3 regions of the Clostridioides sp. LIBA-6622 genome follow, and region 1 is predicted to be linked to each of the others. Evidence: riboswitches for the same ligand, from Rfam matches in the RefSeq annotation. Region 1 holds a riboswitch; each other region holds the start of a gene.
What was found. Region 1 has a riboswitch for FMN ahead of ACTG47_RS17775 (MFS transporter). Riboswitches for the same ligand answer to the same signal wherever they lie in the genome.
Positions count from the first base shown of each region.

Region 1 (11,128 bases):
TTTGTAATTTCACATCCAGATTCTAATAATATACCTATCTCTTTGCAAATTACTCTAACTTCTTTATCACTAACTCTATTTAATATTAAATAGAATTTTTCTAAATTATAAAATATACTTTTAGATAATCTCATGTACTATAATTCCTTCCAAATTATATTAATTGCAATTAAATAAACTCAATATTTTTTAATTTAATACATTCAATTTTGTTTCACTTAAATATAACTTATGTTCAAACATTTTAATTAAATCATTTCATTTACTACTAGACATTCTTCTAATGTTGTTATTTTTTCATTTATTAGTCTTTTACAACTATCTTCAAATGTTATCATTCCATTTTTTTGTGCCACGTCTTTAATAGCACTAGAATCATCCATATTTCTTATACATGTTCTCATGTCATCATTTACTTCTAATATTTCATAAATTGCCGTTCTTCCAAAATACCCTTTGTCATTACATCTTTCACAGCCTACAGCTACTTTAGTATTTACATCTCCACTAAAATTATCTTTTATCATAATCTCATGACTACAATGATTACAAACTTTTCTAACCAATTTTTGAGATATAACACCTATAAGAGATGCATTTAAAAGATATGGTGGTATTTGCATTTCTAATAATCTAGCTATAGAAGACACTGCATCATTAGTGTGCAAAGTACTTATAACTAAATGACCTGTTATAGCTGCTCTTACTGCTATTTTAGCAGTTTCTGCATCTCTTATTTCTCCGACCATTATTATATCTGGGTCTTGTCTTAATATTGCTCTAAGACCCACATCAAAACTTAGTCCTACTTTTGAGTTTACTTGAATCTGACTTATACCATCCATCTTATACTCTACTGGATTTTCTATAGTCATTATATTTTTATTTATACCTTTTAAATCATTTAATAGGGAATATACTGTTGTAGTCTTTCCGCTACCTGTAGGTCCTGTCACTAGTAATATTCCTGCTCTTTTACTTATTATATTATTTATAGATTTTATCGCTTCCTCTGAAAAACCAAGTTCTAACTTATCTTTTAAGAAAGAGTCTCTATTAAGTATTCTTAAAACAATTTTTTCACCATATACAGTTGGTATTGATGAGACTCTAATATCAATTAAATTCCCTCCTAACTTTATATCCACTCTGCCATCTTGTGGAAGTCTTTTTTCCGTTATATCCATTGAGGCCTTTAATTTGACTACAGTAGATAATGATGGATATATATCAATTAAAAACTTTGATACTTCTTTTAGTTCTCCATCTACTCTCATTCTCACTATTAAATGCTCTTTAAATGGTTCTATATGTATATCACTTGCGTTTTCTTTTATAGCTTTATCTAAAAGATTTTCAAATAATTTTTTTGCATAATCTTCATCAAGTTCAAAGTTATTGTAATATTTATCAATCTTCTCACTTATAAGTTCTTTTTTCTCTTTTTTCAATATAATTTCTTTACCTGTCGCCAATCTTAAATCCTGTAGAGCATATATATCTTCATCTTCTATTTCTACTACTAAATTATCATCTTGAAATTCTACTGGAAATACATTATATTTTTTTGCTAGCTTTTCTGGTATTAACATTGGTAAGCTGCTTTCCTCTAATATAATCTTAATCACCCTTTATATACTTTAATTTATTAGGTATATTCATTTTTTTCATAGAGATATTTTCTTCAGTTTTTATACTTACTTTCATTGGATAAGTAGTTTGTATACTATCTAAATATTTACTGCCTTTATCTACATAATTAGATAGTTTATTTTTATCCCCAATACATTTTATTTCATAGGGCTGTGCCACAGGAACTCCATTTATGTTTATATGACTTCCTGCAAGTACAACTTCTGAGTATTGATTGATTCTTTGACCATTTATTTCTATGTATTTTCCTCCATTTACTTTTAATTCATTTATGACTTTTACAAGTATTTTATTATAGTCTATACTATTTGCTATATTCCCTGTTTTTTCATCTATAGCATCTATACTTACTACTATTCCACTGCCTTTCACATCTGAATATGATAAACCATTTCTAAGATTTTCTATTTCTGAGATTTCTTCAGAATTTTTTTGATTTTTTTTCATTGAATCAATTTCTTCATCTAATCTATCTTTTTCTTTTGTTAATTCTTTTATAGACTTTCTTGTCAATTTTATTTCTTTTCTTATTGACTTATCTTTACTTGTATAAACTGTTTCTTCATTACTATAATCTCTAAATATGGTTCCAACAAGTATACCTAAAATAGTACTTGCTAGTATTATAAACACATATTGTTTTTTCATACTGTATTACTCCTTACAAATTTATTTTTATATGATAATTTTCTTTGATTAAATATTGAACATTTACATATGTTTATTATATCAAACTTATATATTAAAATTCATCTTTAGTATATAATATCATACATCAAAAAAAGCAAAATGGCATAGCTTCAAAGCTACACCAATTTACTAAAAATTATATTTTATAATTAACATCTAATTTAAGATATTTTTTTATACATTTTCCTCGTATTTTAAAATTCGCTTAACTAGTTTGTCTCTTAACTTTCCAACTTCATCAAATCTCATATTAGGGCTATAGTAACTTTCTATAATATCATGTTTAGATTTAGCTCTCTTAAGATTTAACACAGCCCAACAAATTAAATCATCCAAAACTTTCTCGTCAAATTTAATATCTTCTTCATATTTAAGTAATTTTTCTCTATTTAAAAATTGATTTAAATTAATTGTATCCTCTTCTTTAAAGGTTGTGCTTATAGTTATACCTATATCTAGGTCAGTCAATAGCACAGTCTCAATTTTTTCTGGAATAAGTGGATAATGATAAACTTCTACATTTAAACCCTTTTCAATAGCTTTCTTATACACTTTGTTTAATAGTGTAGTCTTGCCAGTGCCTATTTCTCCATCCAAATAATAAACCTTATTTACATCTTTTAAAATATTTTCTGTATAATCTAAGCATCCTACAGGAGTTATGGCTGAGCCAAATAAATGCTTCTCTCTTCTCAAATTCCCTGTGCTCTCAACTCCATCAAACAATTTTTTAATAAATTCTTCTGTAACTAGATTCACTTTACCATAATCCATACAGTCAGAATATTTTTCCTCTATGTCTCTAAAAATTGGTTCTGATGCTTTTAAAAACTTAAATGCTCTTTTAAATGCGTTACTAATGTCTTTATCGTATGCCGATATTTCTTGTCTATTTTTTTCTAACTCTTCTGTATTCCAGTAATCGCCTAAATTAATTATCTCATCTAAAGCTCCTGGTAACTTTGGGTCCATAGTGTGTGGAGCAGTTGCATCCATAAGTACCACGCCTAATTCCTTTATAACTACACCGTCCAATGAACTTGGGTCAGAAGGACAGTTATATAATTCAACATCATATCCTCTACTTAAAAATTCTTTATAAATTTTTTTCATAAGTGAAGATTTTCCCACTCCAGGACCACCTTTTAAACAAAAAACTCTTTTTACATTCTCAGGAATTATATATTCAAAAAAAGAATATGAGCCTTGTGATGTGTTCCCACCTGGAAATGCCTTTTTAACCTTTCCTTCCATATTAGCGCCTCCTCATAATTTACAATATCTCTTAATTAAGATATTAATATTATACGAGTTTTGTTACAGCTTTATGCTTTTGATAAATCTAAAACTTATCATTTAATACCATTGACAAATTAATTTTATATACTTATAGTAGATTCTATACTGTATTATTTAATTTTTACATGCTTTTTATTTGGAAGTATAATTTAGCACTTTATACAGTAATATAGTTGCATATTACTTAAATCCAATTGTTTCTGTTGTAATTTTATGTTAAAATAATATTACAAAATACATCTGTTTTTCTTCAGAAACGGGTGAAATTCCCTATCGGCGGTAAAAGCCCGCGAGCCTTATGGCATAATTTGGTCAGATTCCAAAGCCGACAGTAAAATCTGGATGGTAGAAGAAAATAGTATATGAGTACCTTTATGTAATTTTACATGAGTAATCTATACAACTCCTTCAACTACCGTATTTATTCATGAAATTAAACACATTCGAGGTACCTAAGATGTAGGTGCTTTTTTTGTTGTTTATTTTATAACTATTCTGTACTTATAAAATCTACTATATAAAAGATTGGAGTGTTATCATGAAACAAAAATGGATAGTATTAATTATCATCTGTATTGGTGTATTTATGTCTACTCTTGATGGAAGTATACTAAATATCGCAAATCCTACAATTGCTACTGACTTTAAAATTAACATGTCACAGATTCAGTGGGTTGTAACAGCTTATATGCTTGTCGTAACAGCTACTATGTTATTTTTTGGAAAACTTGGCGATAAAGTAGGCTCAAATCGACTATACACATTAGGATTTTTTGTATTCACAATAGGTTCTTTTCTGTGTAGTATATCACACAACTTGTCAACATTAATTTCTTCAAGAATATTTCAAGCTGTTGGAGCAAGTATTTTAATGGCAACTGGACTTGGTATAGTTTCTAATGCATTTCCAGCAAATGAAAAAGGAAAGGCTATAGGAATTACTGGAGCGGTAGTTGGTATAGGAAATATGAGTGGTCCTGTAATTGGAGGGATACTTTTAGAACATTTCGGATGGCCTTCTATTTTTATTATCAATATACCCATTGGTATTATAGCAGTCTTTCTTGGAATTAAATTTCTTCCTAGACCTGTTTTAGATGAACAAAATAAGAGCTTTGATATTCCAGGTCTTCTGCTCTTTGCGACTTGTACTACACTTATATTACTTGCGATGAATGGAAAAGGAAATACAAGATTGTATCTAGGTATAGCATCACTTATAATCTTCTTATTATTAGCATTAAGAGAAGTAAAGTTTGAACAGAGCTTTATTGACCTACCTTTATTTAAAAATAGAAATTTCACTGTAGGCAATATCATTGGAATTGCTTGTTACTTTCCTCAAATGGCAGTGTCTTTCCTACTTCCATTTTATTTAGAGCAATTAAAAAATTTATCTCCTATGATGGCTGGTTCTGTAATGACTGTCCATCCACTTATTATGGTACTTATAGCTCCTATTGCAGGTTCTCTTTCTGATAAACATGGTGCAAAGAATATTCTAACAGCTTCTTTTTCATTTATGACTATTGCCCTCGTTGGAATGGCACTTTTAAAAGCAGATTCACCATTATCTCTTTTAATTGTATGCTTAGTTATTTTCGGACTTGGTCTAGGTGCTTTTAGTTCACCAAACAATAGTAGCATTCTTGCAGATGTTCCTCCTCAAAAACAAGGATATGGAGGTAGCTTTCTTGCAACAGTTCGTAATTTATCATTTGCTCTTGGTACAGCATTTTTTAGTAGCTTCTTTGCACAAAGCCTTACATATAATCAAAATTTCAAAAGCCATACAGCAGCCTATGTAATAGCTAGTAATCAATCTTATTGGATTGCAGCAGCAGTATGTTTTATAGGACTTATACTAACTATTTTCTTTATGAGAAAAACAGAAAAATCTATTTCTTAAATATGCTAATTTATATTAAATTGTGTAGTTTTTTTAATTTTTAAAAATAAATTGCTAATATTTATTGCTTATAGTCAATAAGGATGCCCGAAAATGTCCATTAAAACCATTTCTAGGCATCCTTATTTTATTTTGATATTAATACGATTAAAGCTAATCTAATGTTATTTTATATAGATTATTTAAACAAGTATTATATCAGCATTTGATACTTTAAATTTAATCTACTGTTATCTCATATCCATGTTGCTTATATTGATTTACAATTTCTTCCCATAATTCTTCAACACCAGTCTTTTTTAATGAGGATACAGGTATTACTTTTTCGCTACTTTCCATTTGTAATTTTTTTCTTATTATACTTATATGTTTTTGATATTGCCCTCTAGATATTTTATCTGCCTTAGTTGCAATAACCACACAGTTATATCCAAAGTGTTTTATCCATTCATACATAAGCTTATCGTCTGCTGTAGGCTCATGTCTAATATCTACAAGTAGAAATATAGAACATAATTCTTGTCTACTTTCTAGATATCTTTCCATTATACCTCCCCATTTTTCTTTTTCAGACTTAGCTATCTTTGCATATCCATAACCTGGAAGGTCAACAAAATAAAATTCATTATTTATTAGATAAAAGTTTATAGTTCTAGTCTTCCCTGGTGTTTGACTAGTTCTAGCAAAATTTCTCCTATTAAGCAATGTGTTTATTATTGATGATTTTCCAACATTTGACCTACCTGCTAATGCTATCTCTGGAACGCCTTCTGCTGGATACTGTGATTTATTCACAGCACTCATAGTTATCTCTGAGCTTCTAATTTTCATTCTTCTCACCACTCTTTAATAAAGCTTGTTCTAGTACTTCATCCATATGTTCTACAAGTACAAACTCCATTTTTTCTTTTACGTTTTCTGGTATTTCATCTAAATCAGCTTCACACTCTTTAGGAATTAATACTTTTGTTATACCAGCTCTATGAGCTGCTAATAATTTTTCTTTAACTCCCCCTACTGCTAAGACTCTTCCTCTTAAAGTTATCTCTCCTGTCATAGCTATATTACCTGGAACAGGTCTTTTAGTAAGTGCTGAAATTACTGCAAGAGCCATAGTTATACCAGCTGATGGTCCATCTTTTGGGACAGCACCTTCTGGAATGTGTATATGAATATCATTTGTTTTATAAAATTCTGGGTCTATATCAAACTTGTCCACTATTGATCTTATATAAGATATCCCTGTCTTAGCAGATTCCTTCATAACATCCCCTAGCTTCCCAGTCAATACAATTTCGCCTTTACCTTTAAGTACATTTACTTCTACTTCAAGTGTAACTCCACCAACTGCTGTCCATGCAAGACCATTTACTAAGCCTATTTGAGGATTAACTTCTGCAAGTTGATACTTAAATAAGTCTTTTCCAAGATATGTTTCTAAGTCAGACTTATTTACAACAACTTCTTCAAGAGTTGGGTCTTCAACATATTTTTTTGCAACTTTTCTACAGATTTTACCAATAGTTCTTTCTAATGTTCTTACACCTGCTTCTCTTGTATAATGATTTATTATACTTCTTAAAGTCTCATCATCCATTTTTATGAAGTTTTCTTTTAAAGCATGTTCTTTAATTTGTTTTGGAAGTAAATATTTTTTTGCTATATTTAATTTTTCTTCTTCTATATATCCAGATACTTCTATTATTTCCATTCTGTCTAACAATGGTCTTGGTATATTACCTAAACTGTTTGCTGTTGTAACAAATAGTATTTTTGATAAATCAAAAGGTATTTCTAAGTAGTGGTCTACAAAGTCCTTATTTTGCTCTGGGTCTAATACTTCTAGCATTGCTGAAGCTGGGTCACCTTTATAATCTGCTGCCATTTTATCTATCTCATCAAATAAAAATACAGGATTTTTTGTTTGTGCTTCTTTTACTCCATTTATTATTCTTCCTGGAATTGAACCTACATAAGTTCTTCTATGACCTCTTATTTCTGCTTCATCTCTAACTCCACCTAAAGATATTCTTACAAACTTTCTATTCAATGCTCTAGCTATTGATTTTACTATAGATGTTTTTCCTGTTCCTGGAGGACCAACTAAACATATTATAGGACCTTTAAGTGATTTAGCAAGTGTTCTTATAGCTAGATACTCTAGTATTCTTTCTTTTACTTTCTCTAATCCATAATGGTCTTCATCTAATATAGCATTTGCCTTATTTATATCCAGCTTATCTTTTGTCTCCTTATTCCATGGCAATGAAAATATAGTATCTAAATAATTTCTACTTACAGATACATCTGGAGACATTGAAGATATTTTTGAAAATTTATCTATCTCTTTTTCTATTTTTTCCTTAGTCGTCTTAGGTGCTTTTATTTTCTTAAGCTTTTCTCTGTATTCATCAGCTTCAGAATTTATATCTTCTTCTTCACCTAATTCTTTTTGTATGGCTTTTAATTGTTCTCTAAGATAATATTCTTTTTGAACTTTATTCATCTGTTTTTTAACTCTTAAAGTTATCTTCTTTTCTATTTTTAGAATATCTATCTCCTCTAATAGTATAGAATAAATAAGCTCAAGTCTTTTCTTAATATCAAATTCTTCTAGTATTTCTTGTTTTTGGCTTGACTTTAGATATATATTTGCAGCTATTGTATCTATAAATCTATCAACATCTTCTATATCAGCCAAAGATATTAATATTTCTGGTGATACTCTATTTCCAATATTTATATACTCTTCGAAGGCATCAAATACATTTCTTACAAATGCTTCGATTTCAATTTCTGTCTCACTATCTAAATTGTCACTATCGAAAACTATTTCTTCTATTACTGCTTTGAAATATCCTTCTTCTTGTTCTATTTGTTTTACTCTACCCCTTGATACACCTTCAACCAAAACACGAACTGTATCTCCTGGTAATTTTATCATTTGTTTAACTTTACAAATTGTTCCTACATGATAAAAATCATCTTCTCCTGGCTCATCGACTTCAGCTTCTTTTTGAGATGTTAAAAATATAAGTTCTTCCTCCATCATCGCTTGGTCTAAAGCTTTAAGAGATATCTCTCTTCCTATATCAAAATTTAGTATCATATATGGAAATATTGCTAATCCTCTTAGAGGAATTAATGGTAATTCATGATCTATTTTAGTATAATTTTGTTCCATCAACATTACTCCTTTTCTCGTCTAATTATTTTGCTTTTAATATTATATATTCGAACAAGTTAATTTTCAACATTAATGATAAATTCTTAGCATATTATATTATTATTTTATTATGATATAATATTAATGTTAGTATACTTAGATGTTATTTATCTTTTGGAGGTTTCTATTATGTTGAAATTGTTTTTAACTTTTTTAAAAATCGGTGCGTTTACATTTGGTGGTGGATACGCTATGGTTCCTCTTATACAAGATGAACTTGTAAACAAACAAAAACTTTTAGAGCAGGAAGAATTTATCGATTTTCTATCCATAGCTCAAAGTTACCCTGGAGTACTGGCAATTAATATATCTGTATTATTAGGATATAAACTTTATGGTATACCAGGAGTCCTTATATGTACCTTAGGCTCTGCTTTACCATCATTTTGTATAGTGCTAGTCTTATCATATCTATATTTTAAAAATTCATCATCCAAAGTTTTAGATGGATTTTTTAAAGGAGTTGCCCCTGTTGTAATAGCTCTTATATTGTATTCTTTTACGAGCATGTTTAAGAAACTGCCAAAGTCTAGAACTAACATACTACTATTAATTATAGCAGTTTTATCTGTTGGTGTATTCAATATAAGCCCTATTTATTTAATAATTGGAGGAGGTGTATATAGTCTATGTCAGAAATAACACTACTCTTTTTAATATTCCTTAAAATAGGAGCCTTTAGTTTTGGTGGTGGTTATGCCATGCTACCATTTATTCAACAAGAATTCATATCTAAATACCACCTTATAACTAATCAAGAATTCTTGGATTTACTTGCTATATCACAATCTACACCAGGTCCTGTAGCAATAAATAGTGCTACATTCGTAGGATTTAAGACTGCAGGTTTTTTTGGTTCTATGTCTGCAACTATTGGTGTAACGGTTTTTGCGTTAATAGGTCTAACTATTATATCAAAGTTATTTTCTAAGTTCAAAAATAATAAAAAAGTAGAAAATTTATTGATGGTTCTTAGACCAATTACTTTGGGATTTATATTATCAGCAGCTTTTTCATCTGCCAAAGAAGTTAATTGGGACTTATATGGAATAATTGCATTTATAGCATCATTTTATCTTTTATATAAAGGAAAAATTGGCTCTATTGCAATTGTATTCGTCTTTGGTATTCTAGGTATATTACTCTCATTTTTATAATGTAGTATCTAGTTTTATATTAAGCATATTAACATAAAAAAAGGAGCTTTTAAAGCTCCTTTTCATCATCTTATGCACTTTCCTCTTGATCCTTAAGTACTATGATAGGATTTACTGAGTCTTCGTTCACAGATTTCTCTGTTACTATAACCTTCTTTATATTATCTCTAGATGGCACCTCAAACATAGTCTCCATCATTACGCTTTCAACTATACTTCTAAGCCCTCTAGCTCCTGTATTTCTTTCTATAGCTTTTTTAGCTATTGCACGAAGAGCACCTTCTTCAAATTCTAGTTCAACATCATCCAACTCTAATAGTTTTTTATACTGTTTTACTAGAGCATTTTTAGGTTCTTGTAATATCTGCATCAATGCATCTTCATCCAGTAATTCTAAAGTAGCTAAAACTGGTATTCTTCCTATAAATTCAGGTATTATACCATATTTTAATAAATCCTCTGGAAGTACTTTTTCATATAACTTTCCTAAATCTAATTCTTTTTTACTTTCTATCTTAGCTCCAAAACCTAGTGTTTTATCTCCACCACGTTTTTGGATTATTTTTTCTAATCCATCAAAAGCTCCACCTAATATAAACAATACATTAGTAGTATCTATCTTTAGGAATTCTTGATGAGGATGTTTTCTTCCTCCTTGTGGCGGAACATTTGCAACAGTACCCTCTAGTATTTTTAGAAGGGCTTGTTGAACACCTTCACCACTTACATCTCTAGTTATAGATGGATTTTCAGATTTTCTTGCAATTTTATCTATCTCATCTATATATATTATACCTCTTTCAGCTTTTTCTATATCAAAATCAGCAGCTTGAATAAGTTTTAGAAGTATGTTTTCAACATCTTCTCCAACATATCCAGCTTCAGTTAATGATGTAGCATCAGCCATTGCAAAAGGTACATTAAGAGTTCTTGCTAGAGTTTGAGCAAGTAATGTCTTTCCAGAACCAGTAGGTCCTAATAAAAGTATATTACTCTTTTGAATTTCTATATCTTTGTTACTAGATTTTTTACTGTATATTCTCTTGTAATGATTATACACTGCAACTGATAAAGCTTTTTTAGCTTTTTCTTGACCTATTACATAATCATTTAGAATCTCCATCATTTCCTTTGGCTTTGGTAATGATGTAGTATCTTCATCTATAGTATCTTCTATCTCTTCTTGAATTATTT
Region 1 is NZ_CP196998.1:3,804,864-3,815,991, forward strand. It holds gene ACTG47_RS17755 (type II secretion system F family protein) at 1-134, opposite strand, end outside; gene ACTG47_RS17760 (GspE/PulE family protein) at 249-1,592, opposite strand; gene ACTG47_RS17765 (DUF881 domain-containing protein) at 1,621-2,301, opposite strand; gene ACTG47_RS17770 (ATP-binding protein) at 2,518-3,597, opposite strand; FMN riboswitch at 3,885-4,000, shown strand; gene ACTG47_RS17775 (MFS transporter) at 4,181-5,551, shown strand; gene yihA (ribosome biogenesis GTP-binding protein YihA/YsxC) at 5,771-6,382, opposite strand; gene lon (endopeptidase La) at 6,372-8,735, opposite strand; gene ACTG47_RS17790 (chromate transporter) at 8,907-9,419, shown strand; gene ACTG47_RS17795 (chromate transporter) at 9,407-9,934, shown strand; gene clpX (ATP-dependent Clp protease ATP-binding subunit ClpX) at 10,005-11,128, opposite strand, start outside.

Region 2 (11,128 bases), 560 kb from region 1:
TTATGTGTTTCTATTTGAGTAGAGATTATGTTTGAAAGAACTTCTCTACCATTTTTTAAAACTGATGCAGCTGTTTCATCACAACTACTTTCTATAGCTAATGTTATTATATCACTCATAAACTCTACACCTCTTTTAATTGGTTCCACATTATAATTGCATCTTCTTTATTATCACTGTAGTATTCTTTTCTTATTCCACCCATTTTAAATCCATATTTTCTATATAAGCTTTGTGCTATTTTATTTGACGCTCTAACTTCTAATGTCATAGACGCAATATTATTGTTTTTACATAAATCAACTATACCTTTTATAAGCTTGTCTCCTATTTTTTTGCCTCTATAGTCACTATGAACAGCCACATTATTTATATGTCCTTCATCAAGTATAAGCCAAATTCCCACATATCCTACAACTTTTCCATCTAGTTTAGCTACTATATACCTTGCAACTTCATTAGACAACTCTTTTCTAAAAGACTCTTTTGACCAATAATCTTCAAAACAGTTTTTTTCTACTTCAAAGACTTCGTCTATATCTTTAATGGTCATTTCCTCTATTTCTATATCATCTATTATTGGTTTTGTATTATCTTTCATTATTTAGCCTCTTCATTTTTTCATCATATTGTACTTCAGCCTGAGATTTTCTGATATACATAGGATTTATTGTATAACAAGTATGTACATCTATATTTTTATTATATTTGTTTAATGCCAGAGAACATAAGCTTCCTGCATTAGACACATTGTTAACTGGCGAAGGTATTTTTATATTTTTTATATTCTCTAACTTATCTTTATATTTGTATACAGCTTCTCCAACTACTATAAATTCTTCATCACTTGATACTATTTCCTCTAATAAAGCATCAAATTCTACAACATCAACACCATCTAATTCTATTAATTCTCCATTTTCAAATTTATATTTAGCTGAATAAACTTGGTTCTTCTGAGCATCTAATATGCAACATATCTTTCTCTCACATAGATTCATGTTATTTGCTAGAGATTCTAAAGAATTCACTGCTATTATTGGTATACTATTTACATGAGCCATAGCTTTTACTGTGGCCATACCTATTCTAAGACCTGTAAATGAGCCAGGACCTATACATATAGCTAATAAATCTATATCTTTTATACTTAAATCACTCATGTTCAACATACTTTCTATCATTGGCATAAGTTTTTGTGAATGAGTTTTTTTGTTATTTACTGTAAACTCACATATTAAGCTATCATCTTCTACAACTGATACACTTGCTGCCATAGAAGATGTATCCATACCTAGTATTTTCATTATTTAGTCAACTCCTCAACTATTTCTTTGTAAAACTCTCCTTTTGGAGTTAATATCATTTCTCTTCCTTCATCTTTATATTTTAATTCTATATTCAAATATTCTTTCGGAAGTATGTCTTCTATTAGATTAGCCCATTCTATTATGCAAATTCCACTTGAATTTACATATTCCTCATATCCAATATCGTACATTTCATCACTACTACCTATTCTATATACATCAAAATGATATAAAGGTATTTTACCTTCATATTCATTTATTATAGTAAAAGTCGGACTTGTTATATAATCTTTTATACCTAATGAATCAGCTAAGCTTTGTGTCATTGTAGTTTTCCCAGCCCCTAAATCTCCTACTAAACAGATAACACTACCTTCTTTTAATACTTTGCCTAATTTATATCCTATTTCTCTAGTTTTGCTTTCATTTTCTAAATATATTTTTGCCATTAATTCATCTCCATTTTGATATAATCGTCATGTGAATTTATATCACTGCTTAATTAATTATAGTATAAGCCTCAATTATTATAAAGTATTTCTATTTATCTTTTTTATCTTTCAATATTAATAATCCTATATACATTCTTCAATAGAAATTTTTACATATTCTTTTGCCTTGCAATTCTGTTTTAAGGCTTCTCTACATATTTTCTCAGATTGTTCTTTTACGTACTTGAGAGATTTATAATTCTCCTTTACTGCTTCAATGCACATTCTCTCTGTCTGATTTTTTATATACATTAACATCTTTCCATTTTGCCTTACAATTTCTATACACATATCTTCTGTATACCTATCTATGTAACTTAACACATTTTTAATATTATATCTTTTATCTAAATGTTTTATAGCTTCTATACATATTGCTTCTGTCTTATTATTAACAAACTGCAGGCTTCTTCCATCTTGTTTGACAGCCTCCATACATATTTTATCTGTTTGTTTATTTACATATTGCAATGCCATACCATTTTGATTTACAGCTTCCATACACATTTTATCTGTTTGTTTTTTTACATATTGTAATGCTTTGTAATTTTGCTTAATAGCTTCCATACATAATTCTTCACTCTGCTCTCTAACATATGCAAGACACCTACCATCTTTTTTAATTGCTTCTAAACATATACTTATTGTTTGAACCTCTAAAGCTTTTAAAATACTTACAACATCTATATTAGAAGAGCACTTTATTACTTTTATAATAAGATTATTCGTTTTGTTTCGTACATACTTAAGTGCATTACAGTCTTTTTTTATAGCTTCCATACATATTTCATCTGTTTGCTCTTTTACATATTCTAGTGCTTTATAATTATACCTTATTGCCTCTAAACATAATTCATCTGTTTGTTTTTTTACATATTCTAATGCTTTATAATTCTGCCTTATCGCTATTATACACATACCATCAGTTTGATTTTTTATATTTTTTAATTCACGATAATCATACTTTACACTTTCCATATTTTGAATATATTCATTTGTAATATGTTTTAAAGGCATTTCTAACTTTGTGTTATCAATACTGATATGAATATTTTCCCAATTACTATTAAAATAATACCCTTTATCATCTAAAAATAATTTTTTCAATCTTTCAGGTATGTTCATCTATCTACACTCCTATCATTATTAAATTAGATATTATTAAAAAATCTGTTCTAAATCTTTATTTATTTTTAATAATAACTTTATTTTTTCTTTATTATGAATTCGCTCTGTGTATTATAGATACCTTTTTAGTTTTTTAATAGTTAATCGTTTTAATTCTTCCTTTATTTCAAAAATTAAACTTGTCTAAATATTTCTTATTGCATATACAATTTTTGATAAATTAATAAAGCCATAATATATTTAATATATCAATCACAGTATAGGACTGAAGTTACAAATAAATTATGGCTATTCAATGCGTTTAATTTTAAAATTTTATTTTTTCTTGTCTAATTATTTTTTTATTACATTACCCATTTTTTTGTAAAGTGGTAATGTTACTAAAGATATTATGACAGCCTTTAATACATTAAATGGAGCTATCATCCAAATTACAAAAGTAAATAAGTCATGAACTTGAGGATTTATAGCTGAACCTAGACCTATTATAGCATCTAGTCCCATTAATTGACCATAAAGTGGTAACATTACAAAATAATTCACTAATGAACCAATTATAGTCATAGCTATTGTCCCTAATACAAACCCAATTACTACACCTTTTAAATCTTTACTTCTCTTATATGAATAACAAAGTATAAGTACATAAGAGCCACCAATTAATATGTTTGCAAATTCTCCTACTCCTCCAGTTGTTGTTGCTGTTATCATTTGCAGTATATTTTTTACTACAACTACACCAAATCCAACTAATGGTCCTAAAGACATACCACCAAATATTGCTGGTATATCTGATAAATCAATTTTTAAGAAATCTGGAAAAATACCTGGTATTGGTGCTTGAATAAACATCAATAAATAAGATATTGCAGATAAAATTGACATAACCACCAAAGTTCTTGTTGAAATCATATTACCTCTTTTTACTGTATTTTGCATAACTACTTTCCTCCTAATCAATATGTTTATATTTTTTAGGAAAAACAAAAAACTCGAAGACCTTATCTTCGAGTTTTTATGGATATAGTTTAAACAAACTAAAATAAACTTATTTATATTCCATAAATATCTTCTCTCATCCAGACTTTACTGTCGGCTTTGGAATCTCACCAAATCAACTACCTAAGTAGTTCGCGGGCTATACCGCCGGTAGGGAATTTCGCCCTGCCCCGAAGATCTTCTTTGATTTTTTAATTTTCCTTACACTCTTATATTAGTTAATTTTTTAATAATTGTCAAGTTATTTTTTTTCATATACTATCTTACCATTTATTATAGTACAAAGTACATTACTTTGAATCTCTAGTGGAGAATTATCCCATATTACTATATCTGCATCTTTACCAACTTCTATAGAACCCACTTTATCTTCTATTCCTAAAGTCTTAGCTGGATTTATTGTAATTGACTCTATTGCCTTTTCTTCTTTCATACCATGTTTAACAGCTATGCCTGCACATATTGGAAGATATTGAACAGGTATTACTGGATGGTCTGTCATTATACATACATCAAGACCTGCATTTGAAAGTATTCCAGCTGTATTAAATGTCAGGTTTCTAAGTTCAAACTTAGACCTTTCTGATAAAGATGGACCTACTATCACAGGAAATCCTTCTTCTACCAATTCATCTACAATAAGATGACCTTCTGTACAATGGTCTAATGTAAGTTTTAAGTTAAATTCTTTTGCAATTCTTATTGCTGTAAACATATCATCAGCTCTATGAGCATGTGCCTTAAATGGAATTTCTCTCCTCAACACAGGTATTAAGCTTTCCATTTTTATATCATATTCAGGCTTTTCACAATCCTCATCATCATGGCTCTCATATACATCAATATCCTCTAGATATTCTTCTGCTTTTTTTAAGTTCTCTCTAAGCAAAGCTGCTATAGCCATCCTAGTTTGGGGAGATTTGTCATCCTGACCATAACAACTTTTTGGATTTTCTCCAAATGCTATTTTAGATGCAACTGGGTTCTTTATTACCATTTTATCAATTCTTTTTCCATATGTTTTTATAGCTATACATTGACCTCCCATAACATTTGCACTTCCAGGTGTTGTACAAACAGAAGTTATACCACCTTCAAAAGCTTCTTTAAATGTTCTATCCATCGGATTAATTCCATCTATGGGATTTAATTGTGGTGTTATTGGGTCAGTTTCTTCGTTTCCATCTGCCCCTTCAAAACCTATACCATCTTCCCATAGACCCAAATGAGTATGGGCATCTATAAATCCAGGAAACACAAGTTTATTACTTGCATCTATTATATCCACATCTAAAGGTGCTATTAAGTCTTCTCCTATTTCTATTATTTTTCCTTCATCTATAAGGATGTCTCCTTGAATTATTCCATTTGTTATGGTATTTATTTTACCATTTTTTATAAAAATCATTCATTTTCCTCCTGATTTTCAAGACTATCATACTTCTTTTAATATTGGTTTTTACAATATATTTGTACGATTTTAATACTTATATCTTCTGTAAATCACGTTTACAAAAATATATAAACTTATTTATTTTTTCATTGATAAAGCCACTCTTTTTTTGTTTAAGTCGATTCCTATAACTTTTACATCGACTATATCTCCTACTGTAACAATGCTCATAGGGTCTTTTACAAAACTATTACTCATTTCTGATTTATGGACTAGTCCATCATTTTTTATTCCAATATCTACAAATGCTCCAAAATCTACAACATTTCTTATTGTGCCTTTTAAAGACATACCTTCTTGTATATCTTCAATCTTTAAGACATCCGTTCTAAGAATAGGCTTTATTCCTTCTTCCCTTGGGTCTCTTCCTGGCTTTTTGATTTCAGTTATAATATCTCTTAAAGTAACTTGACCTACTTCTAACTTTTCACTTAATTTTTTCAGACTAATCTCTTTTATTTTCTCATCTATCTCGTCTATATTTTTATTTTTTATATCCTCTAAAGAGTATCCTATTATCTCAATCATTTTTTTACATATATCATAACTTTCAGGATGCACACCTGTATTATCTAGTGGGTTTTTACCATCTAAGATTCTCATAAAACCAGCACATTGGGTAAATGCTTGAGGTCCAAGTCTTTTTACTTTTTTCAATTGTACTCTTGATGTAAAATCTCCATTCTCTTCTCTATATGCTATTATATTTTTTGCAATGGCCTTACTTATTCCTGCAATATGTTCTAGTAAAGAATATGACGCTGTATTTAAGTCTACTCCAACACTGTTTACGGAATCTTCAACGACACCATCTAGTACTTCTTCTAGTCTCTTTTTATTTAAATCATGCTGATATTGACCTACACCAATACTTTTGGGGTCTATTTTTACAAGCTCTGCTAATGGGTCTTGTAATCTTCTAGCTATAGATATAGCTCCCCTTATTGATACATTTATATCTGGATGCTCTTCATTTGCAAGTTCAGATGCTGAATAAACAGATGCCCCAGCCTCACTAACTATAACATATTGTACTTCTCTATCTATCTCTTTTATCATTTCTGATACAAAAGTTTCTGATTCTCTTGATGCAGTCCCATTACCTATTGAGATTATATCTATATCGTATTTTTCAATCAATCCTTTTAAAACTCTCTTTGCTCCCTCTACATCATTTTGTGGTTCTGTTGGGTATACTGTTGTATAATCTAATAGCTTACCATTTTTATCTACTATAGCTATTTTACATCCAGTTCTAAATGCAGGGTCAAATCCCATAACAACTTTATCTTTAACTGGTGGCTGAAGCAATAAACTTTTAACATTTTTTCCAAATACACTTATAGCTCTTTCTTGAGCTATTTCTGTTAAATGATTTCTTACTTCTCTTTCTATTGATGGAAAAATTAATCTTTTATAAGAATCTTCTATTGAGCTTACGATTTCTTCTTTATTTTTGAAATTTTTATCATTTACATATTCATTTATTATGTAATTTAAAACCTTATCATTATTTATTTCTAGTTTAACTTTTAAGAAGTTCTCTTTTTCTCCTCGATTTATTGCCAAAACTCTATGTGGAGCCATACTCTTTACTGCTTCGTTGTAATCATAATACATATCATAAACTGATTTCTCATCAGTAGAGCTTTTACTAACTATCATACCTTCTCTTAAAGCTAATTCTCTTATATATTTTCTAATCTTAGCATCGTCTGAAACTAATTCTGCAATTATATCTCTAGCACCTTTTAATGCATCTTCAACAGAAAGAACTTCTTTCTCCTCATCAATATAATTCTTTGCTTCTATTTCTATGTTATCTAGATTATTTTCTAGTATTGACAATGCTAAGTTTTCTAATCCTTTTTCCTTAGCTATTGTTGCTCTAGTTCTTTTCTTTTGTTTATATGGAGCATAGATATCTTCTACTTCTTGTAATGTCTTTGCTTTTTCTATATTTTTTGTTATTTCATCTGTTAACTTGCCTTGCTCATCTATTAGTCTAACTACATCATCTTTTCTACTTTGAAGGTTTCTTAAATACATCAATTTTTCATGAAACTCTCTTAGTGTGACATCGCTCATTTCACCAGTCATTTCTTTTCTATACCTAGCTATAAATGGTATTGTATTTCCCTCATCAATAAGTTTTAATGTATTGTTTATTTGCTCATCTCTAAGATTAAATTCTTTTTTTAAGATTTGATTTATATCCAATTTTTTCACTCCTAATGTTAGTTTTTTCATAAGTATAATAATAAACAGAACGAAGGCTGAGGGTTGTCGTCCTCAGCCTAAGTGCTATAAGTGCATAGTAAGCACTAACCTTCTTATACATATATCTTAATTAAAGTGCATATTTATCAAACTGTTTTATTCATTTTTAAGTATTCATTAATAAATAGGTCTATATTTCCATTCATTACACTATCTACATTTCCAAACTCAGCATTTGTTCTATGGTCTTTAACCAACTTATATGGTTGAAAAACATATGACCTAATTTGACTACCCCACGTTATTTGTGAATATTTTCCTTGTATGTCTTCTATTTTTTCCTTTTGTTCCAATTCTTTTAATTCTATCAATTTTGCCATCAAAAATCTCATGGCTCTATCTTTATTTAAATGTTGAGACCTCTCATTTTGACACTGAACTACTACACCTGTAGGGATATGTGTTATTCTAACTGCTGAATCAGTTGTATTTACATGCTGCCCTCCAGCTCCAGATGCTCTATATGTGTCTATCTTTAAATCCGATGGATTAATTTCTACTTCCATATTCTCATCTAGCTCTGGTGTTACATCTATAGATGCAAATGAAGTATGTCTTTTTCCTGATGGGTCAAATGGAGAGATTCTCACTAATCTATGAACCCCTTTTTCACTCTTTAAGTATCCATAAGCATTTGTTCCCTCTACAAGAATTGTAGCTGTCTTTATTCCAGCTTCAGGGTCTGATATTATATCTAAAAGCTTAACTTTATAACCCTTACCTTCTGACCATCTTATATACATTCTCAAAAGCATCTGAGCCCAATCTTGAGCATCCAGGCCACCAGTACCAGCATTTATAGATAATATAGAATTATTTTTATCATACTCTCCACTTAGAAGAGTCTTTATTTTAATTTCAGATAATTTCTCTTCTACTGATTCTATAGATTTTTCTATATCTTTTTCTACAGAATCATCCTCTTCTTCTAGGCCTATTTCAATCAGCACTTCTATATCTTCTAATAAGTTTTTTAAGCCTTCATATTCTTCTAGCGTCTCTTTCAAAGATTTATTTTCTTGAAGCACTCTTTGAGCAAACTCATTATCATTCCAAAAGTCCTGTTTGTTTATCTTTTCTTCATTAATTTGTATCTTTTTCATTAATGAAGCTATGTCAAAGAGAAACCCTCAATTCTTCTAAATTTGAAGCTATTTGCTCCACACTATGTCTATACTCTTGTATCTTTAACATTTAATCCTCCAAGATTATCTACCACAACAGTTTTTATATTTTTTACCACTTCCACAAGGACATAAGTCATTTCTTCCAACTTTTTCATCTTTCTTAACTGTTTTGCTTGTTGGAAGTGTCCCATCTGATGGTGAAGATAGATTTTCAACATCTACAACTGCTTTTCTTTCCACTGGAGTTTCTATTGTTATATTAAATAAATATCTTACAGTATCTTCTTTGATATGTTTATTCATTTCATCAAACATGTCAAAACCTTCCATTTTATAAGCAATAACTGGGTCCTGCTGACCTACAGCACGAAGTCCAATACCTTGACGTAATTGGTCCATCGCATCTATATGGTCTATCCAATGATTATCAACAGCTTGAAGTAAGATTACTCTCTCAACCTCTCTCATTCTTTCATAGCCTACTTGTTCTTCTTTTGAAGTGTATATCTTCATAGCTATTTCGTAAACTTTTTCTGTTATTTCAACTGGATTAAGCTTTTCTATTTCTGGTATTTCTATGCTACCTTTTGGTAAGAACAGATTATACATATGCTCTTTAAATCCATCTTCATCAAATCCTTTATCTTGTGTATAAAGAGTCACAGCTTCTTCTATTATAGAATGAGTCATTGATTGTATTTGTTCTTGTAAATCTTCTCCTTCTAATACACGTTTTCTTTCTGCATATATTATTTCTCTTTGTTTATTCATAACATCATCGTATTGAAGTACATGCTTTCTTATTCCAAAGTTTTTACCTTCGACTTTCTTTTGTGCTCCTTCAATAGATTTAGATAATATTCTATGTTCTATTGGCATATCTTCTTCAAGACCTATTTTATCTACGATTCCAGATATCCTGTCACTTCCAAACAATCTCATAAGGTCATCATCAAGACCTATATAAAATCTTGAACTACCTGGGTCTCCTTGACGACCAGCACGACCTCTCAACTGGTTATCTATTCTTCGAGATTCATGTCTCTCTGTACCAATTATAGCAAGTCCACCTGCTTCTACAACTTGTTTTTGTTCTTCTTGTGTTTGTTGTTTAAACTTTTCAAATAGTTTTTCATACTCTTCTCTAGCTTCAAATAGAGCTTCATTGCCTTTTACAGGTATACCTTCTATTGGAGTATCTACTCTGTTTACTATTTCCTCTTTAAATCCATTTCTTCTCATCTCTCTCTTAGTTAAGAAGTCTGGGTTTCCACCTAGAACTATATCTGTACCACGACCAGCCATATTAGTAGCTATTGTAACAGCGCCTAATCTACCAGCCTGTGCTATTATCTCTGCCTCTTTATCATGATGCTTAGCATTTAATACTTCATGTTTTATGCCTTTTTTCTTTAATATTTGTGATAATAGTTCTGATTTTTCTATTGATACTGTACCTACAAGTATTGGCTGATTAACTTTATGTCTTTCAATTATTTCTTGTGCTACAGCATTAAATTTACCTATTTCACTTTTGTATACAGAATCTGGTAAATCTTCTCTTACCATAAGCTTATTGGTAGGTACTTGGAAAACGTCCATTTTATAAATTGCTTTAAACTCTTCTTCTTCTGTTTTTGCTGTACCAGTCATACCAGAAAGTTTTTTATACATTCTAAAGTAATTTTGGAATGTTACAGTAGCTAGTGTTTTAGATTCTCTTTGTATTTTAAGACCTTCCTTAGCTTCTATCGCTTGGTGTAAGCCTTCTGAATATCTTCTACCAAACATAAGTCTACCAGTAAACTCATCAACTATTACTATTTCTCCATCTTTAGCAACATAGTCAACGTCTTTCTTCATTATTACATGTGCTCTTAAAGCTTGATTTATATGATGATATAACTCTGTATGAGATATATCAGTTATATTATCAACATTAAAGTATACTTCTGCCTTTTGTATACCTGATGCTGTTAGAGATACAGCCTTATCTTTTTCTTCTAATTCGTAATCATCTGGTTTTAGAGTTAACACAAATGTATTTGCATCTGAATATAAGTGAGTTGATTTGTCTCCAGGTCCAGATATGATAAGTGGTGTTCTAGCTTCATCTATTAGTATAGAGTCAACCTCATCCACTATAGCATAATTTAATCCTCTTTGAACCCTTTGCTCCTTGTGTATTACCATATTGTCCTTTAAGTAGTCAAATCCGTACTCATTATTTGTACCATAAGTTATATCACAATCATATTGCTCTTTTCTAACTTTTGGATTTTGACCATGCACAATAACCCCTACACTCATTCCTAAAAACTCATATATTTTTGCCATTTG
Region 2 is NZ_CP196998.1:194,749-205,876, reverse strand. It holds gene tsaD (tRNA (adenosine(37)-N6)-threonylcarbamoyltransferase complex transferase subunit TsaD) at 1-119, opposite strand, end outside; gene rimI (ribosomal protein S18-alanine N-acetyltransferase) at 125-601, opposite strand; gene tsaB (tRNA (adenosine(37)-N6)-threonylcarbamoyltransferase complex dimerization subunit type 1 TsaB) at 591-1,307, opposite strand; gene tsaE (tRNA (adenosine(37)-N6)-threonylcarbamoyltransferase complex ATPase subunit type 1 TsaE) at 1,307-1,759, opposite strand; gene ACTG47_RS01300 (DUF4116 domain-containing protein) at 1,886-2,926, opposite strand; gene ACTG47_RS01295 (ECF transporter S component) at 3,263-3,868, opposite strand; FMN riboswitch at 3,993-4,110, opposite strand; gene ACTG47_RS01290 (amidohydrolase) at 4,170-5,336, opposite strand; gene ACTG47_RS01285 (Tex family protein) at 5,460-7,601, opposite strand; one part of gene prfB (peptide chain release factor 2) at 7,748-8,779, opposite strand; one part of gene prfB (peptide chain release factor 2) at 8,781-8,855, opposite strand; gene secA (preprotein translocase subunit SecA) at 8,870-11,128, opposite strand, start outside.
Region 2: it holds a riboswitch for FMN, as region 1 does, so the genes downstream of both, ACTG47_RS01295 (ECF transporter S component) here and ACTG47_RS17775 (MFS transporter) in region 1, are expected to answer to the same signal.

Region 3 (11,128 bases), 2.0 Mb from region 1:
AAGTCTTCTTGATTTTTACTTCTTTCATTTTTAGATAAACCTGCATGATATTTTGACACAGATATATTTCTTTTAGATAATCCATTATGTATATTTTCGACTTCCTTTCTAGTTGCAACATATATAATTCCAGACTCATTTTTATGATTTTTAATATAATCTAAAATATATTTATTTTTACTAGATGATTTTACTATATTTATTGATAAGTTTTCTCTATCAAAACCAGTTATATAACAGTCTGGATTTTCTAGACACAATAAATTTATTATATCAGCTCGTACCTCTTCTGAAGCGGTTGCTGTAAATGCTGTAATTATAGGTCTTTTAGGTAAATTCTTTATAAAATCAGAAATCCTTCTATAACTCAATCTAAAATCATGTCCCCATTGAGACACGCAATGTGCCTCATCTATTGCAATTTGGCTTATGTTATTATTGTTTATTAGTTCAATAAACTCATGCGCATCTAATCTCTCTGGAGCAATATAGAGTATTTTATAATTATGTTTTCTAATATTACTTAATATCTCATTAAATTCTTTGCTACTCAGTGAACTATTTATAAATGCAGCATTAATTCCCATAGCCTTTAAAGCATCTACTTGGTCTTTCATAAGAGATATAAGTGGAGAAATTACTATTGTCATTCCATCCAATATCAACGCTGGAAGTTGATAACATATTGATTTACCACCTCCAGTTGGCATTATAGCTAATACGTCTTTCTCGCTCAAAATAGAATTTATTATAGATTCTTGACCTTTTCTAAAACTTGTATATCCATAGTATTTTGATAATATTTCTAAAAGTTTTTCATTCATATATTTCTCTCCTAATTTAAATTAATTAGACCTCTTTCCTGATTATGTTCAAATTTTTATTTTTATATTCACAATCGCAGTATTCCAAAGTTTATAGATGTTCTATATTATATATTAACATATATTTTGAAAAAAATTGTTTGCAAAGTAAAATAATTTATGATACATTCTAAATATAAATTTAATACTTAATCTTCGGGGTAGGGTGAAATTCCCAATCGGCGGTACAGCCCGCGAGCCAAGGTAAAACTTGGTTGATTTGGTTAAATTCCAAAGCCGACAGTAAAGTCTGGATGGAAGAAGATATGTTTAATGAGTTTTTTTGTAGAGCTATTTTATTGTATTCTCATTAAACATTTATTGTAGATTATTCTAAACCCTGAGTTAATTCTCAGGGTTTTTTGTTTGAAAATTATCTAATTAAACAGGAGGTGTATATATCTTGAATTTTGTTAATCAAAAGGAGAAAGACATTTACTATATGAAAAAAGCTCTTGAATTAGCTAAAAAAGGAGAAGGTTTTACAAATCCAAATCCACTGGTTGGGTGTGTAATTGTTAAAGATAGTGAGATAATAGGCAAAGGATATCACAAAAAATTCGGCTCTAATCATGCTGAAGTAAATGCTATAAACAGTACTAAACAAAGTTTAAAAGACGCTACTCTTTATGTCAATTTAGAACCATGCTCTCATTATGGAAAAACACCACCTTGTGTTGATAAGATTATTCAAAATAAAATTAAAAGAGTTGTCATATCCACACTAGACCCAAACCCACTTGTTTGTGGTAATGGAGTAAAAAAATTAAAAGATAACAATATTGATGTTACTGTAGGAATATTAGAAGAAGAAGCAGGAGAATTAAATGAAATATTCTTTTATTACATAAAAAATAAAAGACCTCTTTGTATTGTAAAATCAGCAGTAAGTCTAGATGGTAAAATTGCTACAAAATCACTAGAATCAAAATGGATATCTAATGAGTCATCAAGATACCTAACTCATAAATACAGAAATAAGTATCATAGCATAATGGTTGGTATAAACACAGTTTTAAATGATAATCCCTTACTAACTTGTAGACTTAATCAAGATGAGATATCTAATCCTACAAGAATAGTAATAGATACAAATCTAAAATTACCAATTAATAGTAATTTAGTTAAAGATAAAACTAGCAAAACTATAGTTTTCACATGTTGTGAAGACAATAAAAAATCATCAACATTAAAAGAAAATAATGTTGAAGTCATAATTTCTCCTAAGAAAAATAACTTGGTTGATTTAGAATTTGTAATGTATAAATTAGGAGAATTAAGCATTGATTCTGTACTAGTTGAAGGAGGTTCCACACTTAATGACAGTCTATTTAGAAACAACTTAGTTGATAAGGTCAAATTATTTTTATCACCTAAAATTATAGGTGGTAAAGACGCACCTACATTTGTTTCTGGAGAAGGAATAACTCATCTAGTGGATTCAACACAACTAGTAATTAATAATGTGACTTTAATAGATGGAGATGTCTTGATAGAGTCTGATGTTTTAAAATAAATTTTATGAATACACATATAAAGGAGGTCATAATGTTTACTGGCATAATAGAAGAAGTTGGAATACTTAGAAGAATTACTGCTAATGGCAAAAGCGGACAAGTAACCATACTATCAAACAAAATATTAGATGGTACAAACCTTGGAGATAGTATTGCTGTAAATGGAGTTTGTCTAACCGTTTCAAAGCTAGGAAAAAATGAGTTTACAGCAGATGTTATGATGGAGACAATTCGTTCTACAAATTTAGGCTCCTTAAATGCAAATGACAAAGTAAACCTTGAAAGAGCAATGAGCCTCTCATCAAGATTTGGAGGTCATATAGTAACAGGTCATGTTGATGGTAAAGGTGCTATTTGTAAATTTGAGAAAGATGAAAATGCAGTTCTAGTAAGCATACGACCAGATAAAAAACTTTTGTCATCAATGATACTTAAAGGTTCTGTTGCCATTGATGGTGTGAGTTTAACTATATCATATTTAGATGATGAAATATTCAAAGTTTCTGTTATACCTCATACTAAATTGAACACTACTCTCTTAACAAAAAATATTGGAGACTTTATTAATTTAGAAAGTGATGTAATTGGAAAGTATGTTAATAATTTTATGATTAATAACTACAAGGAATTAAATTCTAATAGTAATGATTATAAATCAAATATAGATAAAGATTTTTTATTTAAAAATGGTTTTTAAAAATAATAAAGGAGTGAATTACATGTTTAATACTATTGAAGAAGCTATAAAAGATATAAAAAATGGGAAAATGATAATCGTTGTTGATGATGAAAGTAGAGAAAACGAAGGAGATTTACTGATGGCAGCTGAGATGGCTACCCCTGAATCAATAAATTTTATGGCTACATATGGTAGAGGTCTAATTTGTTTACCTGCGACTGAAAAAAAATTTAAAAGTTTAAATATACCTCTTATGGTTAGGGAAAATACAGATACATTCCAAACAGCATTTACTGTTACTATAGATGGTGCAGATACGCTAACTGGTATATCTGCCTATGAAAGGGCTGAAACTGTAAAATTATTCTGTGATGAGAATTCTACAAGTAAAGATTTTAAAACTCCTGGACATATTTTTCCTCTAATAGCAAAAACTGGTGGAGTACTTGTTAGAGATGGACATACAGAGGCTTCTGTAGACTTAGCTAGACTTGCGGGTTTTAAAGAAGTTGGCCTTATCTGTGAAATAATGAAAGATGATGGTACAATGGCAAGAGTTGATGATTTAATGATTTTTAAAGAAAAACATAATTTAAAAATCATTACTATAAAAGACCTTATAGAGTATCGTAAAATAAATGAAACTACTATAGAAAAGGTATCTAGTGCTTTCCTTCCAACAAAATATGGTAATTTTGAAATCATAGGATACAAAGATACCTATTCAAATGAAGAACATATTGCCCTTACTTATGGAGATATAAATAAAGAACATACTCTAGTTAGACTTCATTCTGAATGTTTAACAGGCGATGTGTTCCACTCTTTAAAATGTGATTGTGGATTGCAATTAGAATCATCTATGAAGAAAATCGTAGAAAATGGAAATGGTGTTTTAATTTATATGAAGCAAGAAGGTAGAGGTATTGGTCTCTTAAATAAAATTAAAGCTTATAAACTTCAGGAAGAAGGTTATGATACTGTAGAAGCAAATCTAATGCTTGGATTTGAAGAAGATATGAGAGATTTCTATATGGCTGCTCAAATATTAAAAAATCTAAATATAAAAAGTATAAGTCTTTTAAGTAATAACCCTGATAAAATAAATCAGTTAGAGAAATATGGGATAAAAATAGAAAATAGAGTTCCTATTAATGAAGAGATTAATGACTTTAACAAGTTATATCTAAAAACTAAAAAAGATAAAATGGGACATCTGTTGGATATTATATAAGTTATTAATATAAAGTTTTTTTCTACTAAGTAATTATTTGCAATTAATATTAAAGATTTCTATAAATATAAATCTACAACATAAATAAAATTGGAGGAAATAAAAAATGATATATGAAGGAAAACTTATTGGAAAAGATTTAAAAATAGGTATAATAAATTCTCGTTTTAATGAATTTATAACATCAAAACTTTTATCAGGAGCTGAAGATTGCCTTTTAAGACACGATGTTTCTCCAGAAAACATCGAAATAGCTTGGGTACCTGGAGCTTTTGAGATTCCTCTTGTCGCTCAAAAAATGTCTAAAAGTGGTAAGTATGATGCTATAATCTGTTTAGGATGTGTTATAAGAGGAGCTACATCTCATTATGATTATGTATGTAGCGAAGTATCTAAAGGGATAGCAAAAGTATCTTTAGACAATGAATTACCTGTTATATTTGGAATCGTAACTACAGAAAATATTGAACAAGCTATTGAAAGAGCAGGTACAAAGGCTGGAAATAAAGGTTATGATTGTGCTATGAGTGCATTAGAGATGGTAAATTTATTTAAATCGTTAGATTAAATAGTAGTATTTATTAAATATTAAAATCTGTCTAAATAACATAAAATACTAAGTACCAAAAGGACAAAATATATTTGTTCTTTTGGTACTCAATAATTTCAAATATAATATATATCTAAAATCTTACCTATTAGAGTATATAAAACCTGTATACTTTTAGATACTAACAAATTCTATCTTGATGTATTTTTTTCAATATATAGTTTTTTGAAATTATTTATAATATCATCTACCTGAACTATCTTACCAATATTTTCATAATTATTAGAACTTCCCATATTATTCACATATATTTTTAAATCAGAATACACACAATCATTATGTAAGTTTTTAATGATATAAGATAGATTCTTAAAGTCAAATTCATTGTAATCAAAAAAATCTAATGCTTCAGCTCCTCCATTTTTTACATACGAAATAGCAACTGCTCTACTTGTAAAGGATATTGAAATATAATTTTCTTCACAATTACTCAAAACAATATTTTGTTTAGAAAAAATTATTTTTCGACATCCTAATTGCATAAAAAATTCTTGCAATATTTTTATATCTATACTTAATGCATCATCTGGAATTAATATATACAAAGCTGATTTCTTAATAGAAACTTTTGTTTGTATATCCCTAATAAATTTTTCAGTCTCTCCTTCAAATAGATAGTGATAAAAAGGCACATTTGGAATAGGTTGTATTGAAAATGATACACACTCTTTTAAGTCATTATCTTTATTATAAAATACAAAACAATCACGGCATACTACAACAATATATTCCTTCTTATTGAACAATTTACATACCCCCTCCAAACCTCTAAAATATAAATTAATCATCAAGGTTACTTTAAAAATATTAAAATAATTATAAATACGATTCTAAATATAAAATACCACAAAAATATATATATTACTATTGAAGCTATTGTTTTTATTTATAACATATATTAATACTATACTAATTATCTATTTTATTATTTTTTTAATATACAATACAATATAATTAAGAGTAAGTGACAATAAAATATTATGATTTAATATGTGCTTATTAAATATTTATGAGGAGAATAAATTATGAAAACATATTCAATACAAGATTTAACACTAGATAAACGCAACCTTATAAGAAAATATTCTCTTACTTTAAATGAGAATTTGATTTGGGAGTTTAAACATGATAAATATCACACTATAAAATACTTCACACACAAGTTTGCAGTTAAAGAATCTGTCCTGGCTCTTTTGTTCAACATACACAAATTGTGCTACGCTAAAATAAAATACTTTGAATCAAATTTTTCAAAATATGAACCTTACAAGTACAGTTATCAATATGGATTTGTTAAATGTGAACTATATGATATGAGTTTTATGTTGCATAAATATAGTAATATAATGATAGATTTGAGAAATTTACAAGAAATCAAAACAATAGAAGAATTTAGATCATTTTGTAATTACTTAGAAAGTTTTGAAGACAATTTACAAGACTTAATTATATAACATTTTAAAGAAAATAAATCTTAGGATAAAGTTTATAGTAAGTAAACTATTTTAAGAAATAAAAACTTTTGATAAGAAATAAACTATATAACAAAAAAATATTACTGGAATTAAAAATTCCAGTAATATAAATTAATTAAACATTTTATTCATATAACTTACATATATTCTAATCTATCAAAATAGTTTCATGATTTTTATCCTAAATGTTCCTCTGGTAATTCATTGTGCCACTCTGATACATTTTCTAGACCTTCTATTTCATCTGCAATAAATACAGGGTCTTTTATTCCAGATTTTTTTTGACTTGTATAATCTTTTAAAGCAATGAAGGCATACTTTCCTAAAAGCGTGATTGCAATTAAGTTTATTATAGCCATCAATGCCATAAATAAATCTGCTAGATTCCAAACTACTTCTACTTGAGTAAGAGAACCAAATAAAACCATACCAACAACGAAAACTCTAAATATATTAAGTTTAGTCTTACTTCCACTCATAAATTCCATATTTGATTCACCATAATAGTAATTACCTACTATAGAACTAAATGCAAATAAGAATATACAAACTGCTATAAATATGTTCCCCATTGGTCCAATATGATGAGTTAAAGCTTCTTGAGCCAACTCAATTCCAGTTGCTCCACTACTAGCATAATCTGAATATAATAATACCATAAATGCTGTACAGCTACATATGATTATAGTATCAGTAAAAACACCTAAAGATTGAATTAGACCTTGTTTTACTGGATGAGTTACATGTGCTGTTGCAGCAGCATTAGGAGCACTACCCATACCTGCTTCATTAGAGAATAGACCTCTCTTCACTCCAGTCATTACAACTCCCATAAAAGTACCAATTGCCATTCCTTTAAAATCAAATGCACTTTCAACTATCAATGCTATAATTTTTGGTATCTCTGTTATATTCATTCCAACTATAGCTAGAGCGACTAATATATATAATCCTGCAAACACAGGAACTATTATCTCAGAAACTTTTGCAACTCTATGTACTCCACCAAAAATAACTATTGTAGTTAAAATTCCAAGACCTATTCCCATAGCCATTTTACTTATTCCAAATGCATTATTAAATGCAAGCGAAACAGTATTAGCTTGAACTGCATTGAATACAAAACCATAACATATAGTTATAAGTATTGAAAATAAAACACCCATCCATTTCTTATTTAGACCTTGCTCCATATAATATGCTGGTCCACCTCTAAAAGCCTGACCATTTTTAACTTTGTAAATCTGAGCTAATGTACTCTCAACAAAACTTGAAGCAGAGCCAATTAATGCTATAAGCCACATCCAAAATACAGCACCAGGACCACCTGCTACTACTGCAATTGCTATTCCAGCTATATTTCCAGTACCAACTCTTGAAGATGTACTTATACAAAACGCTTGGAATGAAGATATTTTTCCTTCCTTTTTTGCATTTTTATTTGCTGTACCATCACCCAGAAGCCTAAACATTTCTATAAAATATCTGAATTGTACAAAATTTGTTTTAATAGTAAAGTAAATACCAATTACAACCAGCATTATAATTAAAATATAAGACCATAAGTAATTGTTTACAAATACTACCGTATTATTAATACCTGTTAAAATACCATTTAAAAAATCCATTATATTAATTACCCCCTATTTAGTTTTGTTTTCTTAATAAATCTTAAAATCAAAAAAATGAATAATTCCTTGTTAAAAATTCATTAATTTAATTATAATATTTATAAAATCAAATTACAAGGTTTGAAATGAATAATTTTTTTAATATATTGCAGTTTTATATTCAAAATCAAATTTTTTTTATTATTTCTATAATATAGATATATTTAATATTTTATAATTACTATTAAATACAATAAATTCTATCTTTAAGAGTATATTTTTTTGTTTGTCGTTTAATATTATTAGTAATGAAGTTGTTTTAAAATTTATTTAAATAGCAGAAATTTTCTTTAAATTCTGTCAATTTTTCAGAAACTTTGTTAAATAATATACTTTTATGCATCCATTGAAAAAACAATAAAAAAGTAATACTATATATAGTACTAGCATTAGGCACAAAATAATACAAATGGAGGTACTTATATTATGGAATTTCAACAAATAATAGCTATATGTATATTTTTAATAGTTATGGCAGCTATTATTACAGAAAAGGTAAACCGCTCTGTAGCAGCTGTTGGTGGTGCACTATTAATGATAATATTCAATATACTTACACTTGATGAAGGATTGAGCCATATAGATTTCAATACTATTGGTGTATTAGTTGGTATGATGCTATTTGTCGCTGTTGTCAAAAACTCAGGGCTATTTGAATACATAGCTATCTGGACTGCAAAAAAAGCCAAAGGAGACCCGTGGAAAATAATGATTTGTTTTGCTATTATAACAGCTATTTTATCTGCTGTGTTAGATAATGTTACCACTGTCTTACTTATTGGTCCAATGACTATAGTTATTACACAAATATTGGGACTTAATCCAGTTCCTTTTTTAATAACACAAATTTTAGCTTCCAATATAGGAGGAACATCTACTCTTATAGGTGACCCTCCAAACATTATGATTGGTAGTGCTGCTAATCTTAGTTTCATGGATTTTGTAATAAATTTAGGTCCTGCTGTTATAGTAATACTTGTTGTAACTATAATATGCTTCAAATTTATTTATGGCAAACAACTTATTGTAGATGAGAAAGCTAAAAATGCAATATTAAAACTTGATGAAAAAAAATCTGTAAAAGACAAACCATTACTTATAAAAAGTCTTATATTAATAACATTTATACTTTTTGGTTTCATGTTTCACAGCACAATCCACATAGACTCTTCTGTTGTTGCGCTAGCAGGAGCATCTATAATGCTTCTTATAGGAAAACAAGATGTAGATGAAATTATGGCAGGTATTGAATGGTCTACAATTTTATTCTTCATGGGATTGTTTGTAGTAGTTGGTGGATTAGTAGAAGTTGGCATAATAAACAAATTAGCTCAAGCATTGATTGGACTTACAGAAGGCCATATTGTATTTACAATGTTATTAATATTATGGTTATCAGCAATAGTTTCTTCTTTCTTAGATAATATTCCATTTGTTGCAACATTGATTCCTCTTATTTTGACTATGCAAGCTGAAGGAATTGATGTCATGCCATTATGGTGGGCAACATCTCTTGGAGCTTGTCTTGGAGGAAATGGTACACTAATAGGAGCATCTGCTAATGTTGTATTAGCAGGTATAGGTAATAAACATGGGCATCCTATATCTTTTAAAGAGTATTTTAAGATAGGTTTTCCACTTATGATTATATCTATTATTATATCTACTGTTTATTTAATTATAAAATTTTAAAAAATATAGTATAATAATACTAAAGGGGATGTGTATATATGAATATTAATACTGTTCAAGGAGATTCAATTGAAGTTCTTTTAAGGCAACTTGGAGCCACAAAAATATCAAAAGTAAGTAGTACATTGTATTTTATCAAGTTTGATTTAGGAGACGATTGGGAAATATCTTACACTTATAATATTAATGCTAAAGATCAATATTTTTTACAAAGAATTGAACCATATCCTATTGGTAGAGGTCTGTTTAACGATGAATATGAAATAGTATCATTTATATCAAAGGATTTAAACAAATTTTTAAACGCTAAGAATAGTAGTAACTTTAAAACATTTGTTGAAGTTACTAGAAAAGTTAATTCTATCATTGATAATGTAGAGGAACTATTTTTAAACTACAATGTGGATGGTGATGATTTAAAAACTCTTAACAAAGAACTTAATGACATACTAAATGATATTAACTATATAGAACAACATACAAAAAAAATCTAACTTAGTGTACTTATAAATTTTAGAATCTACCAAAAATCATGAGAGCTTAAATTTTAGTATTGAAAATGCAAAACTTTATTTATTAAAAAAAGAAAATGGCTGATGAAGCATATGCTTCATCAGCTATTTTCTTTTTAATGATGTCCACATCCATCATGTGAACAAGTATGATTTGATGGAAACTCTACTAATTTTCCATTTTTAAGTAAGTCTAGATTAGCACTTATAGTATCTGCTTCAGCTCTATAAACTTTGATTCCCATACCATTCAATTTAACTATAGCACCTTGTCCTATTCCTCCAACTACTACTGCATCCACAACTGTACCTGATAATGCTTTTAGAGGTTGACACTTTCCATGCTCATGACCTAAATCTCCATTATCTAGAGATTTAACTTCTCCACTTTCTAAATCACACACAACAAAAATTGGAGCAGAGCCAAAATGACCATATGGTTTACTATCCAATCCTTTATTTTCTTCTACTGGTATACATACTTTCATTATTATTTCTCCCTTCTCTTGCAACATTTTTTAATAGATTTACATTCTTTACTGCATCCTAGATGTATTGTATTCATATCAAATACATCTATAAAGCTTTCACTAGAATTGCTTAACATAGAGTTTATAAAATCTACACATATATTAAATGATTCTTTATTAATGTGATATAAAACGTAGTATCCTTCTTTATGCCCTGTTATTATTCCAACATCCTTTAATATTTTTATATGTTGTGAAACAGCAGAATCTGAAATTCCTAGATATTTAGAAATTCCTTTTTGGCAAATGTTTCTCTTAGATACTAATATAAGTATGTTAAGCCTAGTTTCATCACTCAATGCTTTAAATATTTTAACCAAGTTTTCCATAAATACCTCTTTTTGAT
Region 3 is NZ_CP196998.1:1,852,231-1,863,358, reverse strand. It holds gene recQ (DNA helicase RecQ) at 1-824, opposite strand, end outside; FMN riboswitch at 1,012-1,133, shown strand; gene ribD (bifunctional diaminohydroxyphosphoribosylaminopyrimidine deaminase/5-amino-6-(5-phosphoribosylamino)uracil reductase RibD) at 1,267-2,379, shown strand; gene ACTG47_RS09005 (riboflavin synthase) at 2,412-3,077, shown strand; gene ACTG47_RS09000 (bifunctional 3,4-dihydroxy-2-butanone-4-phosphate synthase/GTP cyclohydrolase II) at 3,100-4,293, shown strand; gene ribH (6,7-dimethyl-8-ribityllumazine synthase) at 4,400-4,861, shown strand; gene ACTG47_RS08990 (hypothetical protein) at 5,035-5,649, opposite strand; gene ACTG47_RS08985 (hypothetical protein) at 5,929-6,357, shown strand; gene ACTG47_RS08980 (alanine/glycine:cation symporter family protein) at 6,555-8,006, opposite strand; gene ACTG47_RS08975 (ArsB/NhaD family transporter) at 8,475-9,740, shown strand; gene ACTG47_RS08970 (hypothetical protein) at 9,779-10,234, shown strand; gene ACTG47_RS08965 (NifB/NifX family molybdenum-iron cluster-binding protein) at 10,369-10,740, opposite strand; gene ACTG47_RS08960 (ArsR/SmtB family transcription factor) at 10,743-11,111, opposite strand.
Region 3: it holds a riboswitch for FMN, as region 1 does, so the genes downstream of both, ribD (bifunctional diaminohydroxyphosphoribosylaminopyrimidine deaminase/5-amino-6-(5-phosphoribosylamino)uracil reductase RibD) here and ACTG47_RS17775 (MFS transporter) in region 1, are expected to answer to the same signal.